Pigmentiphaga aceris: one gene and its partner. The protein of the gene in region 1 binds, or shares a complex with, the protein of each later gene. Links are inferred from orthologs where the notes say so. Each region holds a gene or a part of one and is shown in the gene's direction. Other genes may lie near its edges. The genes, in order: hfq and FXN63_RS23875.

Evidence for each region.
Region 2: the proteins of hfq (region 1) and FXN63_RS23875 are in contact, whole or in part, in a crystal structure (PDB 3VU3), measured with the Escherichia coli proteins. The link is inferred for Pigmentiphaga aceris from one-to-one orthologs.

Annotation. Positions count from the first base shown.
Region 1 is NZ_CP043046.1:2,168,841-2,174,828, forward strand. The notes cover bases 4-2,682. They hold hfq (RNA chaperone Hfq), read left to right. Parts: upstream 4-1,064; coding sequence 1,065-1,301; downstream 1,302-2,682. Other genes in these bases: der (ribosome biogenesis GTPase Der), read left to right, coding at 4-923; hflX (GTPase HflX), read left to right, coding at 1,359-2,492; hflK (FtsH protease activity modulator HflK), read left to right, coding at 2,554-2,682. Outside these bases: more of der, read left to right, coding at 1-3; more of hflK, read left to right, coding at 2,683-3,867; protease modulator HflC, read left to right, coding at 3,883-4,773; FXN63_RS09210 (DUF2065 domain-containing protein), read left to right, coding at 4,777-4,968; FXN63_RS09215 (ATP phosphoribosyltransferase regulatory subunit), read left to right, coding at 5,182-5,988. UniProt on the Escherichia coli protein: RNA chaperone that binds small regulatory RNA (sRNAs) and mRNAs to facilitate mRNA translational regulation in response to envelope stress, environmental stress and changes in metabolite concentrations.
Region 2 is NZ_CP043046.1:5,537,702-5,549,167, forward strand. What follows is about bases 8,300-11,263. They hold FXN63_RS23875 (catalase), read left to right. Parts: upstream 8,300-8,704; coding sequence 8,705-10,822; downstream 10,823-11,263. Other genes in these bases: FXN63_RS23870 (IclR family transcriptional regulator), read left to right, coding at 8,300-8,584; FXN63_RS23880 (OmpW/AlkL family protein), read left to right, coding at 11,064-11,263. Outside these bases: excinuclease ABC subunit UvrA, read left to right, coding at 1-2,065; FXN63_RS23845 (citryl-CoA lyase), read right to left, coding at 2,178-3,005; FXN63_RS23850 (CaiB/BaiF CoA transferase family protein), read right to left, coding at 3,002-4,204; FXN63_RS23855 (Bug family tripartite tricarboxylate transporter substrate binding protein), read right to left, coding at 4,214-5,191; FXN63_RS23860 (amidohydrolase family protein), read right to left, coding at 5,313-6,320; FXN63_RS23865 (CitMHS family transporter), read right to left, coding at 6,332-7,639; more of FXN63_RS23870, read left to right, coding at 7,832-8,299; more of FXN63_RS23880, read left to right, coding at 11,264-11,466.

The DNA of each region.
Region 1 (5,988 bases):
TTGAGTTCTATCCGGAAGAGCCGGAAGAAGAAGTGCCGGAGAACGGCTACATCATCGAACCGGAAGCCCCTGCGCCCGATCTCGACGGCGAAAAGGACTTCCGTCCCGCTATCGAGCACCGCGTGCGTCTGGCGATTGTCGGCCGTCCGAACGTAGGCAAGTCCACCCTGGTGAACACCTTGCTGGGCGAAGAGCGTGTCATCGCCTTCGACCAGCCGGGCACCACGCGCGACGCCATTGAAATCGAATTCGAACGCGGTGGCCGCCAGTACACCTTGATCGACACCGCTGGCCTGCGTCGTCGCGGCAAGGTCTTCGAGGCAGTCGAGAAGTTCTCCGTCATCAAGACCTTGCAGGCCGTCGAGGCCAGCAACGTAGTCTTGCTGATGCTGGATGCCCAGACCGAAATTTCGGATCAGGACGCGCACATTGCCGGCTTCGTGCTGGAAACCGGCCGGGCGCTGGTGGTGGGCGTGAACAAATGGGACGATCTGGATTCCGACCAGCGCGACCAGATCAAGCGTGATTTCGAGCGCAAGCTGCGTTTCCTGTCGTTTGCCAAGGTGCACTTCATCTCGGCGCTGAAAAACGAAGGCGTGGGCCCGCTGCTGAAGTCGGTCAACATGGCGCACGCTGCGGCATTTGCCCGTCTGTCGACGCCGAAACTGACACGCGCGCTGCAACTCGCGCTGCAAAAACAACAACCGCCGCGCAAGGGCATTTTCCGTCCGAAGATGCGTTATGCCCACCAAGGCGGGCAGAATCCGCCGCTGATCGTGATTCACGGATCGGCGTTGGACCAGATCCCGGATTCGTATCGCCGTTATCTGGAAACCACTTTCCGCAACGAGTTTTCGCTGGCAGGTACACCGCTGCGCATCGAATTCCGCGCGTCGAAAAATCCGTACAGCTCCAAGGATTGATATTGCGTGCCGCCGCCCCAAGCTGTTGAGCAAGGGGAGCGGGCACGGATTGTGCAGTGGTCACGTAGTCTCGTCCGGGAAAACCCGGTAGAGTAATCGGGCTGGCGTCCGCCAAAAACAACATACATAGGAGCCCACACGATGAGCAATAAAGGGCAATTGCTACAAGACCCGTTCCTCAACGCACTGCGTAAAGAGCATGTGCCGGTATCGATCTACCTGGTGAACGGCATCAAGCTGCAAGGTCAGATCGAGTCTTTCGATCAATACGTCGTCCTGTTGCGCAACACGGTGACCCAGATGGTTTACAAGCACGCCATCTCGACCGTCGTTCCGGCACGTCCGGTCAACTTCCAGGTAGACGCTCCTGCTGAATAATTTCGCTTGCCCGCCGCCGACCGGGGTGACGCCGGCGGCGACTGTCGAGGGCATATCATGCGTGCTGTAGTTGTCAGTATCGATTTCGGCAAGCCCGACTTCGAACCGCAAACCGAAGAATTCATCATGCTGGCAAAAGGGGCTGGCGCCGAGATCGTCGATACGATCATCGCGCGCCGTCCGCGGCCGGACGCCAAGTTGTTCGTGGGTACCGGCAAGGCCGATGAAATCGGTCTTGCCGTGCAGGCGCATGATGCCGAGATCGTGCTGGTCAATCATGCCCTGTCGCCCGGTCAGCAGCGCAATCTCGAGCGTGTATTCAATGTGCGCGTGGTCGATCGCGTGGCACTCATCCTCGACATCTTCGCGCTGCGTGCGCAAAGCCACGAAGGCAAGCTGCAGGTCGAGCTGGCCCAGCTTCAGCATCTGATGACCCGCCTGACCCGCATGTGGTCCCACCTGGAACGCCAGCGCGGCGGTATCGGCATGCGCGGTCCGGGTGAATCGCAGCTGGAAATGGACAAGCGAATCATCGGCGACAAAGTCAAGCGGCTGCACGAGCGCCTTGAACTGTTGACGCGTCAGCGCCATACCCAGCGTCGGGCGCGCGCGCGCAGCGGCACCTTGTCGGTGTCGCTGGTCGGCTATACGAATGCCGGCAAGTCGACGCTGTTCAACGCGTTCACGCGCGCTGACGTCTACGCAGCCGACCAGCTGTTCGCCACGCTCGACACCACCAGCCGGCGTATCTGGGTGGATGGGGCAGGGCAGGTCGTGGTGTCCGACACCGTCGGATTCATCCGCGAGCTTCCCCACATGCTGGTCGCCGCGTTCAAGGCGACGCTCGAGGAGACCATCAATGCCGATCTGCTGCTGCACGTGGTCGACCATTCAAGCCCGCAGCGTGACGAACAGATCTCCGAAGTGAACAAAGTGCTGAAGGAAATCGGGGCCGATCACGTGCCCTGCATTCTGGTCTATAACAAGATCGACATGGCCGGTCTCGATCCCGCAGTGGAAAGAGACGAGCATGGTACGATTTCGCGGGTATTTGTCAGCGCAAGCGAGCGCTCCGGACTCGATTTATTGCGCGGGGCAATGGTCGAGTTCAGTCAGCGCGCGGCCGTCGCCGAGGTTCCCGAAGAGGACCCGCGGTTCGACGCACGCCGTTCATCCATCAGCCCCCCCTAGTGGGGTCCGTTCCTGAGGGCGGGATTCCCGTCCGCCTCTCTGCGTACAAGAAAAGATGCTTCTGACTTCGATTTCAAGACTATTCAATCTGAACGATTCGAACTGGGGCCGCGGTGGCTCCGGCGGCAATTCCGGCAATGAACCGCCGCGTCGCCCTCCGGGCGGCGGTGGTAATAACAATAACGGCGGACCGCCGGATCTCGACGAACTCTGGCGCGATTTCAATCGCAAGCTGGGTGGCATGTTCGGCCGTAAAGGCGGTGGCAACGGGAATGGTGATGGCTCCGGCGGATCGCCGCGCTATGCGCCGCCTTCGCCGCGTCGCGCGCGTCTGGGCCTGGGTCTGGTGTTGCTGGTCATTGCCCTGATGTGGCTGGGCAGCGGCTTCTTCATCGTCCAGGAAGGTCAGGTTGCTGTCATTACGCAATTCGGCAAGTACGAGCGCACCACGCGTTCGGGCTTCCAATGGCGTCTGCCGTATCCGATCCAGGCTCACGAAACCGTGAACCTGTCGCAGTTGCGCACCATCGAAGTCGGTTTCCGCAACAACGCCCGTACCAAGGTCGGCCGTGAAGCGCTGATGCTGACCGATGACGAAAACATCGTCGATCTGCAGTTCGTGGTCCAGTACCGCCTGCGTGAAGATGGCGCACGTGCGTATCTGTTCGACCACCGCGCGCCTGACGAAGCCGTGATGCAAGCGGCCGAAACCGCCATGCGTGAAGTCGTTGGCAAGAAGCCCATGGACTTCGTGCTGTACGAAGGCCGTACCCAGGTTGCCGCTGAAGCCGTCGCACTGATGCAGCAGATCATGGATCTGTATCGCACTGGTGTGCTGATCAGCAGCGTGGCCATCCAGAATGCCCAGCCGCCGGAACAAGTGCAGGCAGCGTTCGATGACGCGGTCAAGGCCGGTCAGGATCGTGAGCGTCAGATCAACGAAGGTCAGGCTTACGCCAACGACGTCGTGCCGCGTGCCCGAGGCATGGCCTCGCGTCTGCTGCAGGAAGCCGATGGCTACAAGCAACGTGTGGTGGAAACCGCAGAGGGTGATGCAGCTCGCTTCGGCCTGGTGCTGACCGAATACCGCAAAGCCCCGCAGATCATGCGTGACCGTCTGTACCTGGACACCATGCAGCAGATCTTCACGCACACCAGCAAGATCATGGTTGATTCGCGCAGCGCCAACAATCTGTTGTATCTGCCGCTCGACAAGATCATGCAGCAAGCATCTCAGGAGTCCCTGTCCGCGGTCCGTGGCACGGGTTCGGCAAGCGTTCCGGCTCCCAGCCCATCGCTTCCGTCTACCAACGCGCCCGCACCCGAGAGCAATCGCATGCTCGACGGCCTGCGTAATCGCGACCGTACCCGCTGATAAGGAACGCCAATCATGGATCGTCTGATTCCCGCTGTAATCGGCCTGCTTATCGCGCTGGCCGCGTTGTCCTCTTGCATGTTTGTCGTCAAGGAACGCGACTACGCTGTCGTGTTCGCGCTGGGCGAGATCAAGGAAGTGATTCGCGAACCGGGCTTGTACTTCAAGCTGCCGCCGCCGTTCCAGAACATCGTCTATTTCGACAAACGCATTCTCACCATCGACAATCCGGATGCCGAACGTATCCAGACCTCGGAAAAGAAAAACTTGCTGATCGACTCGTTCGTGAAGTGGCGTATTTCCGATCCGCGCACCTTCTACGTCACCTTCGGTGGCAACGAGCGTAGCGCGCAAGAGCGTCTGTCGGCCCTGGTACGTGATGCCATGAACGCGTCGATCAATCGTCGTACCGTCAACGACGTGACCTCGAAAGAACGCGACAAGATCATGCAGGAAATCCGTACCAACGTTTCCGTACCGGCCAAGGCGCTGGGTGTGGAAATCATGGATGTGCGTCTGAAGCGTGTGGACTTCGTGCCGGAAATTTCGGAATCGGTCTATCGCCGCATGGAAGCCGAGCGCAAGCGCGTGGCCAACGAGCAGCGTTCGATCGGTGCCGCAGAAGGCGAGAAGATTCGCGCCGATGCCGACCGCCAACGTGAAGTCATCCTGGCGGAAGCTTATCGTCAAGCCCAGCAAGCCAAGGGTGAGGGCGACGGCGCTGCCTCGTCGATCTACGCCAATGCATTCGGCCAGGATCGTGATTTCTACAACTTCTACAAGAGCCTGGAAGCCTATCGGGAATCCTTCGCCAACAAGAGCGATGTCCTGGTGGTCGATCCTAGCTCGGAGTTCTTCAAGTACTTCAAGGCCCCGGGCGCAAGCTCGGCAGCACCTGCGCGTTAAGGCATGACGCTGCTTTACTGGCTCGGCGCTGCGCTGGGCCTGATGCTGGTGTTGGAAGGTTTACTGCCGTTTGCTGCGCCATCCCGGTGGCGCAGCGCGGTCAGACGCTTGGCGGAGTGCAGCGACGCACAGATCCGTTTTGGTGGTCTGACCGCCATCTTGGGAGGCCTCTTGATTTTGTGGCTTTTCGAGTAGACAATAGCGTGTAAGCCAAGGCTTGGGATTTTGCTCGCGTGTTTAGACCGCGCAGCAACCCGATCAGGCGGTTGGATGGGCTTGCACTCGATGCACCCTCACAACCGCTTTTTTTTCGTCCGCGTGTTTTGAAGCGCGGTTCCAGGTTTCTGTTTTGTACGGTTTTTACCCCGTACGCGAACACCCTTTTTCTCCAGGATATCGGTCCCGACTATGGGCAAATGGCTGTTGCCTGAAAGCTTGGCAGACATACTGCCGGCCGAGGCACGACGCATCGAAGAGTTGCGCCGTCTGCTGCTCGATCTGTATCGCACGTATGGCTATGAAATGGTCATGCCGCCGCTCGTCGAGTATCTCGATTCGTTGTTGTCGGGCAGCACCCGACACGATCTGGATCTGCGTACCTTCAAGCTGGTCGATCAATTGTCCGGTCGCTCGCTTGGCGTGCGTGCCGACATGACGCCGCAGGTCACGCGCATCGACGCGCACTTGTTGAATCGTTCGGGCGTCACGCGCCTGAGCTACTGCGGCAGTGTGCTGCATACGCGTCCGCGTGGTCTGTTCTCCACCCGCGAACCCCTGCAGATCGGCGCCGAAATCTACGGCCACGTCGGCCCCCAGGCCGATATCGAAGTCGTGCAGTTGGCGCTCGAAAGTGTCAGCCGGGCCGGCATCATTGGCGCGCGACTCGATCTGGGTCATCCGGGCGTTGTGCGCGCCTTGCTCGACGACGATCCGGCTGCCGCACCGCTGGCAGAAGACGTGTTCTCGCTGCTGCGGGACAAGGATGTCCCGGGCCTGGAACGACTGGTTGCCGCGTTGCGCCCGGACACCGCTGCCGCGTTGCTCGCGCTGCCCACCTTGTACGGTGGGCGCGAAGTGATCGTCCAGGCGCGTGCCAAGCTGCCGGCGCTGACGCGTGTGGCAGAAGCGCTGGATGCGCTGGAAGCCGTCGCGCTTGCGTTGCCAGGCGTGGATGCCGGCATCGACCTGGCCGACGTGGGTGGTTATGGCTATCAC
Region 2 (11,466 bases), 3.4 Mb from region 1 along the record:
ACTCGAACCGCGCCTGTTCAGCTTCAACAACCCGGTGGGTGCCTGCCCGTCTTGCGACGGTATTGGCCATGTGGGCTTCTTCGACCCGAAGCGCGTGGTGGCTTTCCCGGAACTGAGCCTTGGCAGCGGTGCCATCAAGGGCTGGGACCGTCGCAACCCGTTCTATCACCAGTTGCTGACCAATCTGGCGGCGTATTACGACTTCGAGATCGACACCCCCTTCGAGGAACTGGACCCGACCACGCAGGAACGGGTGTTGTTCGGCTCGGGCGAAGAGGAAATCCCGTTCACGTACTTGAACGAGAAGGGCAAAGCCAGTGTGAAGGTGCACACCTTTGAAGGTGTGATTCCCAATCTGGAACGCCGCTGGAAGGAAACCGAGTCAGCCACGGTGCGCGAAGAGCTGGGCAAGTATCGCAACGTGAAGACCTGCCCCGACTGCGGCGGTTCACGTCTGCGGGCCGAAGCACGCAATGTGTTCGTGGGCGAAGATGCGGCCAAGCAGGCGATTTTTGAAGTGGAAGCCATGCAGTTGGCCGAGTGCCTGCGCTGGTTCGAAACGCTGGAACTGCACGGTGCGAAGAAGGAAATTGCCGACCGCATCGTGCGCGAAATCATCTCGCGCCTGTCCTTCCTGAATAACGTGGGCCTGAGCTATCTGTCACTGGATCGCAGTGCCGACACCATTTCCGGTGGTGAGGCGCAGCGCATTCGGCTGGCCAGCCAGATCGGTTCCGGCCTGACCGGCGTGATGTATGTGCTGGACGAGCCGTCCATCGGTCTGCACCAGCGCGACAACGATCGTCTGATCGAAACGCTGCGCCACCTGCGCAACCTGGGCAACAGCGTGATTGTGGTCGAACACGACGAAGACATGATCCGCGCCGCCGACTGGGTGGTGGACATGGGACCGGGCGCGGGCGAACACGGTGGCCGCATCGTGGCAGAAGGCACACCCGCGCAGATTCTTGATAACCCGGAATCGCTGACCGGCCGCTATTTGAATGGCGTGCTGTCCATTGCGGTGCCCAATCGCCGCCCGGTGAAAGACCAGGAAGAACTGGGCTGGCTGGCCTTGAACGGCTGTACCGGCAATAACCTGAAGTCGGCCGATCTGCGCATTCCGCTGGGTCGCCTGGTGTGTATCAGTGGCGTGTCGGGTTCCGGCAAGTCCACCATGATCAACGACACCTTGGTCAATGTGGTGTCGCGCCACCTGTACAACAGCCAGGCCGAGCCGGCGCCCTACGAAAGCATTGAAGGGCTGGATCAGTTCGACAAGATCATCAGCGTCGATCAGTCGCCCATCGGCCGTACACCGCGCAGCAATCCGGCCACTTATACCGGCATGTTCACGCCGATCCGCGAACTGTTCGCGGGCGTGCCGGAATCGCGTGCGCGTGGCTACGACCCCGGCCGCTTCAGCTTCAACGTGAAGGGCGGTCGTTGCGAGTCCTGCCAGGGCGATGGCGTGGTGAAGGTGGAAATGCACTTCCTGCCCGACATCTACGTGCCTTGCGACGTGTGCCACGGCAGCCGCTACAACCGCGAAACGCTGGAAATCCGCTATCGCGGCCGCAGCATCAGCGAGGTGCTCGACCTGACCGTCGAGCAGGCGCTGACCTATTTCGACGCCGTGCCCACGATTGCCCGCAAGCTGCAGACGCTGGCCGATGTGGGTTTGGGTTATATCCGCCTGGGCCAAAGCGCCACCACGCTGTCGGGCGGCGAGGCGCAGCGGGTGAAGCTGTCGCTGGAATTGTCCAAGCGCGATACCGGGCGCACCTTGTACATCCTGGATGAACCGACCACCGGTTTGCACTTCCATGACATTGCCTTGCTGCTGAAGGTCATCAACCAGTTGGTGGAAGCCGGCAATACGGTGGTGGTGATCGAACACAATCTGGATGTGATCAAGACCGCAGACTGGGTGGTCGACATGGGCCCGGAAGGCGGCGATGGCGGTGGCCGCGTGGTGGCTCAGGGCACGCCTGAAGATATCGCTGGGTCGACTGACAGTCACACCGGCAAATATCTGGCGCAGGTAATGAAAATTCGTCAGTAAATAATGTGTGCTCGGTGTGCTCGCCTGTGGCACAGCAAACTGATGACGGCCGACAAAGCATGGTTTGTCGGCCGTTTTTCCGTGGTGAAACTGATAAAACTGATGAAGTGCCCTAGACGCGCGTGGGCACCTCACGCGCGGCCGGACCGTCATAGGTCCAGAGGTATTCACGCGGAATCGGCCCCTTGTTGCGGCCGCCCTGTCCCGTCTGTTCCCAGCCATGCGCCAGAATGCCCACCGAACGCGACAGGCAGAACAGCCCCCGCGCCAACGGTGCAGGAAAACCCAGCTCGGCATAGATGACGGCAGTTGCCCCGTCGATGTTCATGGGAATGCGCCGGCCGTCCTTGCGCGCAGCGAGTTCCGCTTCAACACCTCGCCCGATGGCCGCAAAGCGGCCGCTGACGATGCCTTCCTTGGCAGCCTCGTCGACCAGTTCCAACAACCTGGGCGCGCGTGGGTCCACGGGGTGGAAACGGTGCCCGAAACCCGCAACGAATTTTCCGTATTGCTCGATTGCCCGGTCCAGACCACCACTTACGGCGTCTTCCAAGGACGCGCCCGCTTCGTGACGGGCGGCGATGTCGAGATACATGTCCACGGCCTGCTCGCCAGCACCGCCATGCACATCGCCCAGCACATTCACCGCCGACGCCATGACGTTGTTGAGGCCCACGCCACAGGTTGACGCCATGCGCGCGATGGCGATACTGGGTGCCTGCGGACCATGATCGACGCCTGACATCAGCGCAGCATCAAGCAGCCGCCCCTCTCCTTCGCTTGGCAGTTCTCCACGCGTCATCAGCCAGATCATCTGCGCGAAGCTCACGTTGCCGATGAGGTCTTCGATGGCATAGCCGCGATAGCGGATCACACCGGGACGCATCTCGATGATGGAGGTACGCCACCAATCGCTGACGCGAGGATCGTTTGTGCTCATACCACTTTCTCCTGTTTCAGTGCCTGGATCTCAGCGTCGGAATAACCAAGTTCCGCCATGATGGCGGCGGTGTGCTCACCCAGTTGCGGAGGAGGCGTCTCGACGCTCGGTGCCTCGCCATTCAACTTGAAACCTGGGCGTACGATCCGGATGTCCCGCCCGACGCCAGGCACATCTTTGAAAGAACCGATCAGGCCACGGTCGGCAACTTGCGGGTGCTCAAGGATTTCCGGCACGGAGTAGACCGGGCCGGCGGGCACCCCGACACCCTGGAACAGTTGCCACCACGCATCGGATGTCTTGCCGGCCAAGGCTTCTTCCATCAAGGACTTCAATTCGGCACGATTCTGCAGACGTGCGCTACGTTCCGCGAAACGTGGATCCGTCACCCATTCGCGATGATCCAGCACGGCACAGACGGCTTCGAACTGCTCCTGCTTGTTCGCCGCGATATTCAGCAGGCCATCCTGGGTGCGGAAGGTGCCCGAGGGGCTGGCCGTGACGTTGTCGTTGCCCAATGGCTTGGGCTCGCGGTCTGCGATCAGGTGGTTGGACACCGCCCAGCCCATGGTTGCCATGACCGCCTCCAGCATCGACACATCGATGAATACGCCTTCGGTGCGGTTGCGGTCGGCCAGGGCGGCGGCCACGGCGAAGGCAGCGGTAAGGCCACCGATGGTGTCCGCCATCGGGTAGCCGACGCGATAAGGCGCGTTTTCCGGGGCACCGGTAATGCTCATCACGCCGGACATGCCCTGGATGATCTGGTCATACGCAGGCAGGTCACGCAGCGGCCCTTCCTGCCCGAAACCCGAGATCGCGCAGTAGATGAGTTTGGGGTTCTCTTTGAGCAGGGTTTCGTACCCCAGCTCCAGCCGCTGCATCACGCCAGGACGGTAGTTCTCCACCAGGACGTCGGCGGTCTGCACAAGCCGGCGCAGCGCCTCTTTTCCTTGCGGATGTTTAAGATCCAGCGTGATGGAGCGCTTGCCAGGATTCTGGGCAAGAAACGAGACCCCCATGTGAACGCTGTTCAGCGCCTGATCGGCACCGAGCTGGCGGGCCAGATCTCCCCCCTGACGCGCCTCGACCTTGATGACATCAGCCCCCATGTGGGCAAGCTGATGGCAGGCAAATGGTCCGGCCAGAACATTGGTCAGATCCAGCACGCGAACACCGTGCAGGGGTTTGATAGACATGATGCTTCCTTATTCAGCCTTGATGCCAGCCGACTTCACGATGGCAGCCCAGCGTGCCATTTCGGACTCGGCTTGTTGTGTTGCCTGTGCGGGAGTGTTGAGGACCGGGTGCAGGCCTTGCTCTTGCAGACGGCGCTTTCCCTCGGGGGTGCTCAGAGAGCTTGCAATCGCCTGGTTAAGCTTCTCGACGATGGGCTGCGGCGTGCCGGCGGGCACCGCGAACCCCACCCAGAAGTCCATGACAAAACTGGGCAATTGGGCTTCTTTGGCCGACGGAACGTCGGGCAGCAGCAGCGAGCGCGTATCGCTGGTCACGACCAGCGCGCGCAGCTTGCCAGACTTGATGTGAGGGAGCGCAGTGGGCAGCGAGGTGACGAGCGCCTGCACCTGGCCTCCCATGAGATCGGTAAGTACTTGGCCAGCGCCTTTGTACGGCACGTGCATGAGGTCGATACCCGCAGCGCGCTTGAACAGTTCACCGCCCAGATGGGTATTGGTGCCATTGCCGCCCGACCCATAGTTCAACAAGCCGGGCTTGGTCTTGGCCAATGCAATGAACTCCCCCACCGTCTTGGCCGGCACATCTGGATTGATCACCAGCACATGAGGCGCCGCAGCAGCCGTGATGACGTGCGAGAAATCTTTTTTACCATCGAAGGGCAGCCTGGGCAGCAACCCCGGCGCGATGGTGAAAGACATCTCCGTCGTGAGCAGCGTGTAGCCATCGGGCGCGGACCGCGCAACAGCCCCCCAGCCGACCACACCACCCCCGCCTACGCGGTTTTCCACCACCAGAGGCTGGCCCAGACTGCCTGCGATCTGACCCGACGCCAGCCGGGCAACGATGTCAGTGGTGCCGCCCACGGCGTAGGGAACGATTACGGTCACGGGCCTGCTGGGATAGGCCTGGGCGTGCGCCGTCGAGACAGCCGCCAATGAACACAAGGCGGATGCAGCGGTGAGCAAAAATCGGCGGGTGAGTTTCATGCGGATCTCCTGACTTGCGCTGTGCTATCGACCGGGATTGGTCTGTTGTTGTTGCTATGAAATTTCTCCGCGCCTTGTGCCGTTTTGCACGGGCTGCGGTTCCTGCTGTGCGTTGAATCCTTCAGCCGAGCCTGTAGACACGGCGGGCCGTGTCGTGGAACAGCGAACGTCGTTCACTGTCCGAAAAGCCCTGGGTCAGTCGCTTGAACGCATTCCACCCATTCGTAAAGCTGTACGAACCCTTGTCCACCGGAAAATTGCTTTCGAACATGCAACGCATCGGTCCGAAGGCGTCAATACAGGAGGCCATCCAGGGCCGCCAGGCATCGGCAAGCTGCCGCGAGGTGGGTGGCAACGCAGCCTTCTCAAAGCCAAATCCGTTGATGCGCATGCCCAATCCGCCGAGCTTCACAAACACGTTCGGCCGCTTGGCCAGCGCGCGCATGTGGCCCTGCCAAGACTGGAAAATCTCGTCGTCCCGTCCGGCATAGGCACCGATTCGCACGACGCCGCCGCAGTGGTTCACGATGATGGGCAGATCTGGAAATGCGTCTGCGACGTCGATGAGTTCGGGCAATTGCGGCCAGAGCAGCCAGGCGTCATAGGACAGTCCACGCACCGCCAGTGCCGCCAGCCCGGCCCGGTAAGCGGGGTCGGCCAGCAAGCCCCGAGGTGCCGCCGTCAATGGGTTCGACAAGGAACTGTCGGCGTCCCAGGTCACCAGATGACGAATGCCCCGGAACCGTCCCTGTCCGGCCACTTCATGGGCCTCCAATACCGCTTGCACGGCCGCACCGCGCCGCAGATCGGCATAACCGACGATGCCCTGCGCGAGTTGTCGCCCACCGGTTCTTGCGTTGGTGGCACTGACGACGTATTCCGTTTCGCCTACTGGCTTCAGGTGCTCCGAGCCAGTGTCTCGATACCGGGTAAGCGCCTGCATGTAGACCGTTGCTTCGATGGCATGACCCGTGCCCGCATCGGCCAGGTAATCGGCATCGAGGTAGGTCCAGCCAGGACGGTCGTAGAAATGGTGATGCGCGTCGATGATGGGAAGCGTCGGCTCCAGCGCCTCTTCTTCACCGAGGGCCAGCCAATCAGGACGAACACTCAGATAGTTCCCGCTCATGGTCAGTGTCCTCAGGCCGGGGTCGCGACGAAGGGAATCACGCCGAACAACAGCGCACCGACGATCATGGCCAGCACCAGGCCGAATACCCACAGCAACGAGGACTTCTGGTTGTCGCCGTAATTGAGGTCCAGCAACGCCACCAGCAGGTAGGTGGACGCCACGAGCGGGCTGAGCAGGTGGATGGGTTGCCCCAGCAAGGATGCCCGTGCCATCTCGGCGGCGGTGACGCCGTATGCGCTGGCGGTGTTGGCCAGAATCGGCAGGACACCGAAATAGAACGCGTCGTTCGTCAGCGCGTAGGTGGCGGGTGCGCTCAGCAAGGCGGTGGCAGGCGCCATGTACGGGCCCAGCCACGCAGGCATGATGTTGAGCAAGCCGTCGGACATGGCCTTGAGCATGCCCGTGCCGGAGAGGATGCCGGTGAAGATGCCTGCCGCGAAGATGAGCGACACCACGGCCAGCACATTGGACGCATGGGCAGCCAGACGCTCCTGCTGGTCCTTGAGATTCGGGTAGTTCAGCAGCAGCGCGATGGCGGTGGCGACGAGGAACAGCGCGGGCAGCGGCAACACGCTTTGCACCAGGCAGTAGAGCAATGCGATGGTCAGCAGCAGGTTCGGAATCATCATGGCCGGACGCCGCGTCGCCGGGGATTCGTCAGCCAGGGCAACAATGCGCTGAACCTCATCCGGGCACGTCAACACGCCAAGTCGCCGACGCTCGCGAACGCCGAACATGGCAGCCACGCCGATCTGGTAAGCAAACCCCACCAGCATGGCGGGAATGAGGGGAATGAATACCTCGGCCACGTCGATATGCATGGCAGCAGCCGCCCGCGCAGTGGGACCGCCCCAGGGCACGATGTTCATGATGCCAATCGACATCAGCAGGATCGTGGCCATGTATTGCAGGCTCACCCCCAAGCGCTTGTAGATGGGCAGCAAGGCGGCGGCACAGATGACGTAGGTGGTCGCCCCATCGCCGTCGAGCGCAACGATCGTGCTCATGATGGCCGTGCCGACCAGCAACTTCAGCGGGTCGCCCTTGACGAAGCGCACCACACGCTTGACCAGCGGATCGAACAGCCCTGCGTCGGTCATGATGCTGAAGTACAGGATGCCGAAGGTCAGCATTACCCCGGTCGGCGCAAGCTTGGTGATGCCATCGATCATCATCTTGCCGATCGCGCCGGGTGCCGCCACGACGAGCCCGAAGGCAATGGGCACCAGCGCCAGCGCAACCAGCGCCGACATCCGCCTGGTCATGATGAGCGCCATGAAGCAAACCACCATGCCGTAACCGAGCGCGAGCAACATCACCGTATCCACCTTCCATGTATGCGCGGCCGCGGAGCCAGCGTTTCACTTCCAAAAAGTACTATCTGATAGAACATCGTTCTATTTGAAAGAACTTTAATGGCGCTGCAATCTGGCCGTAAAGTCGTGAAAACCCTGAATAAAAGACCTGTGTTCTACTACGCAGAACAACAATTACCTGTGAAGGGAGTCATGAGCGACGAGGTCCTTGAAAACTCAAGTGGTGTCGCGGTCCTGGATCGCATCTTTGCGCTGCTTGCCGCCTTCGGTGCAGAAGACGAGCGGCTTACGCTGAGCGAATTGTCTCGGCGGACCGGCCTGTACAAAAGCACGGTGCTGCGGCTGCTGGGCGCGCTGGAACATGGCGGTTTCATCCGCAAACTGGATGATGGTGCCTATGCCGTCGGACCCGAACCCATGCGGTTGGCGGCGATCTACCAGCGCTCGTTCAGAATCGAATCGATCGTCGAGCCTTTGCTCGAAGAACTGAGCAAATCCCTGAGTGAAACGGCCTCGTTCTACCTTCGCATCGGGGACAAGCGTCTTGTGCTTAGCCGGGTAGAACCGGCCCGTGCGCTCCGGGTATCGATACGCGTGGGCGAAGAGTTCGATGTACATCGCGGCGCATCTGGCAAAGTGCTGCTGGCATTCGGACCAGGCGAAGGTGGCGATCCGGAAGTGCGGGCCCGTTTGTGGGCAACGTCGTACGGCGAACGCGATCCTGAAACGGCGTCGGCATCCGTACCCGTGTTCGGTGCGCTGGGAGAACTCAAAGGAGCCTTGACGGTATCAGGCCCGCTGTCTCGCCTGGGGCAACCAGCGGCGATGAGTGCCGCAGTGCTTGACCTGTTGCATACCGCGCGCCGCGCCACCATTGCGTTCGGCGGCAACCCGGCGCGCTATACGGCAACGATTGATGCGGTGATGCGTCAGCCGGCAGGTTGATACGCAAAAAGAAGGAATGGAACTTGCCCTTGTGCTGGGATGCGCTCGCATGCTCTTTCTGCGGCGGCCGCATCGTCAGCTCAAGCATAGTGCGCGAGCGGCACCCCTTACGGAGCCGACATGGCAAGAACTCCCGCTTCCCGCAGCGACAGCAATTCTCCCGCCGATGCCTACGCCAACCGCAACCCTGGCCCCGGCGGCGAAACCCACCAAACGGCCACGTCCCCTGATCAGACGCTGACGACCAACCAGGGCGCACCGATTTCTGACAACCAGAACTCGTTGAAAGCCGGTGCACGCGGGCCGACGCTGCTGGAAGACTTCATCCTGCGTGAAAAGATCACGCATTTCGACCATGAACGCATCCCCGAACGCATCGTGCACGCACGTGGGTCGGGCGCGCATGGGTATTTCCAGCCCTACGAATCCTGTGCCAAGTGGACCAAGGCGGCCTTCCTGCAAGACCCCTCGGTGCAGACGCCGGTGTTTGTGCGGTTTTCTACTGTCGCTGGCGGCGCGGGTTCAGTCGACCTGCCGCGCGATGTGCGCGGCTTTGCGGTCAAGTTCTACACATCCGAAGGCAACTTCGACCTGGTCGGAAATAACATCCCGGTGTTTTTCATCCAGGACGCGATGAAGTTCCCCGACCTGGTTCATTCGGTAAAAATGGAAGCCGACCGCGCCTTCCCGCAGGCCGCATCTGCGCATGACACCTTCTGGGACTTTGCTTCGCTCAGCCCCGAGACCACGCATATGTTGCTGTGGGCCATGTCGGACCGGGCGATTCCGCGCTCGCTGCGCATGATCGAAGGGTTTGGTGTCCACACCTTCCGCTTCATCAACGAGGCCGGCGAATCCACCTTCGTGAAATTCCACTGGCGCCCCATGCTGGGCACGGCATCGGTGTTGTGGGACGAAGCCTTGAAGATCAACGGTGCCGACAATGACTTCCACCGACGCGACCTGTGGAATGCCATCGACAGCGGCGACTTCCCGGAATGGGAGTTCTCGGTGCAGGTCTTTGACCAGGCCACTGCCGACGCCTTTGAATTCGACATTCTGGATGCGACCAAGCTGATTCCCGAAGAAGTCGTCCCGCTGACCAAGCTGGGCAAGATGGTGTTGAACCGCAACCCGGACAACTTCTTCGCAGAAACCGAGCAAGTGGCCTTCCACCCCGGCCACGTGGTGCCGGGCATCGACTTCAGCAACGACCCGCTGCTGCAAGGCCGCCTGTTCTCGTACACCGACACGCAGCTCAGCCGCCTGGGTGGCCCGAACTTCCACGAGATCCCGGTCAATCGCCCGCAGTGCCCCATGCGCAACTTCCAGCGCGACGGCCTGATGCGCATGAACAATCCGCCGGGACGCGCGAACTACGAGCCGAACAGCATCGCCCCTGAAGGTCCGCGTGAAAGCCCGCGCGGATTTCACACGGTGGCTGATCCGGTGGAAGGCGGCAAGGTGCGCGAGCGCTCGGAAACCTTCTCGGATCACTACAGCCAGGCACGCCAGTTCTTCCGCTCGCAGACTGAACCGGAACAGCAGCACATCATCAGTGCGTTTGCATTCGAGTTGGCCAAGGTTGCCATCGTGCCGATTCGCCAACGTGTGCTGGGGCATCTGCATTTGGTCGAACCGAAGCTTGGCAAAGCGGTGGAAGCAGCACTGGGCATGGAAGGTCAGGCAGAGCAGATCAAGCCCGCCAAGGCACCTATCGATCTGCCTGACTCGCCAACGCTAAGCATCATCAAGAAAGCCGTGCCGATTCTGAAGGGCCGGAAGGTGGGGGTGCTGGTGACCGACGGGGCAGACGACAAGTTGCTGGCGGATGTTCGCAGCGCAGTCGAGGCCGAAGGCGCGATGGTCGAACTGGTGGCTCCCAAAATCGGCGGCGTGAAGACGGCAGGCGGCAAGCAGTTGCCGGCGGATCACACGATCAGCGGCGGTCCCTCGGTGGTGTTCGATGCGGTGGTGCTGGCGGTATCGAAAGATGGCGTCGCTGCACTGGTGAAGGAAGCGGCTGCGGTCGAATGGGTGCAGAACGCCTTTGCGCATCTGAAGTTCATTGGCCATACCTCCACCGCCAAACCGCTGATGGACAAGGCGTCGGTGGTGCCCGATGCGGGGGTGATTGCGATTGAAGGTGGGAGCGAAGGTGGCATTGATGCCTTCATCACAGGAGCCAAGACGCATCGTCTGTGGGAACGCGAGCCGACGCTGCGCACGCCGGGTTGAACCTGGCGTAGCGTGACCCACAAGTGTTGCGAAGCGGGCTGCCCTCGTCATGCGATAAGGGCAGCCACCTACTATCAGTATTTCGGAAACTGTTGCTTCACGGCCATTGCGGCCCCGCCTGCCCCACCTGGGCACGTGGGGCCGCAGTCATTTCCACCCCACGCTTGACCTGCATCAACGCTCCACCCGGGCTGCTCTGAGAAGCTGAATGCTCATCAGAACATCTACTCCTGGAGCGATCATGATTACCCAACGCGCCCGCGCTGGCCTTCTTCTTGGTGCAGTGTTGTGCGCTGCCGCTTTCACCGCCCCCGCCCTCGCCCACGAGCAAGGTGACTGGCTGGTCAAGGCAGGCGTCTCGCAGGTTCGTCCGAAGTCGGACAATGGTTCGGCATTGAACGGGGCCATCGGCCTCGACGTGAACAACGACGTGAAGCCCAGCATCTCTGCCACCTACATGTTTACGCGCAATCTGGGCCTGGACGTGCTGGCAGCCGCCCCGTTCCGTCATGACGTGTATGGCAGCGGCGCGGTCAACGGCCAGATCGGCACCAGCAAGCAATTGCCGCCCACCGTCAGCCTGCAATGGCACTTCCTGCCCGATCAGACTTTCCAGCCCTATGTTGGCCTGGGCGTGAACTACA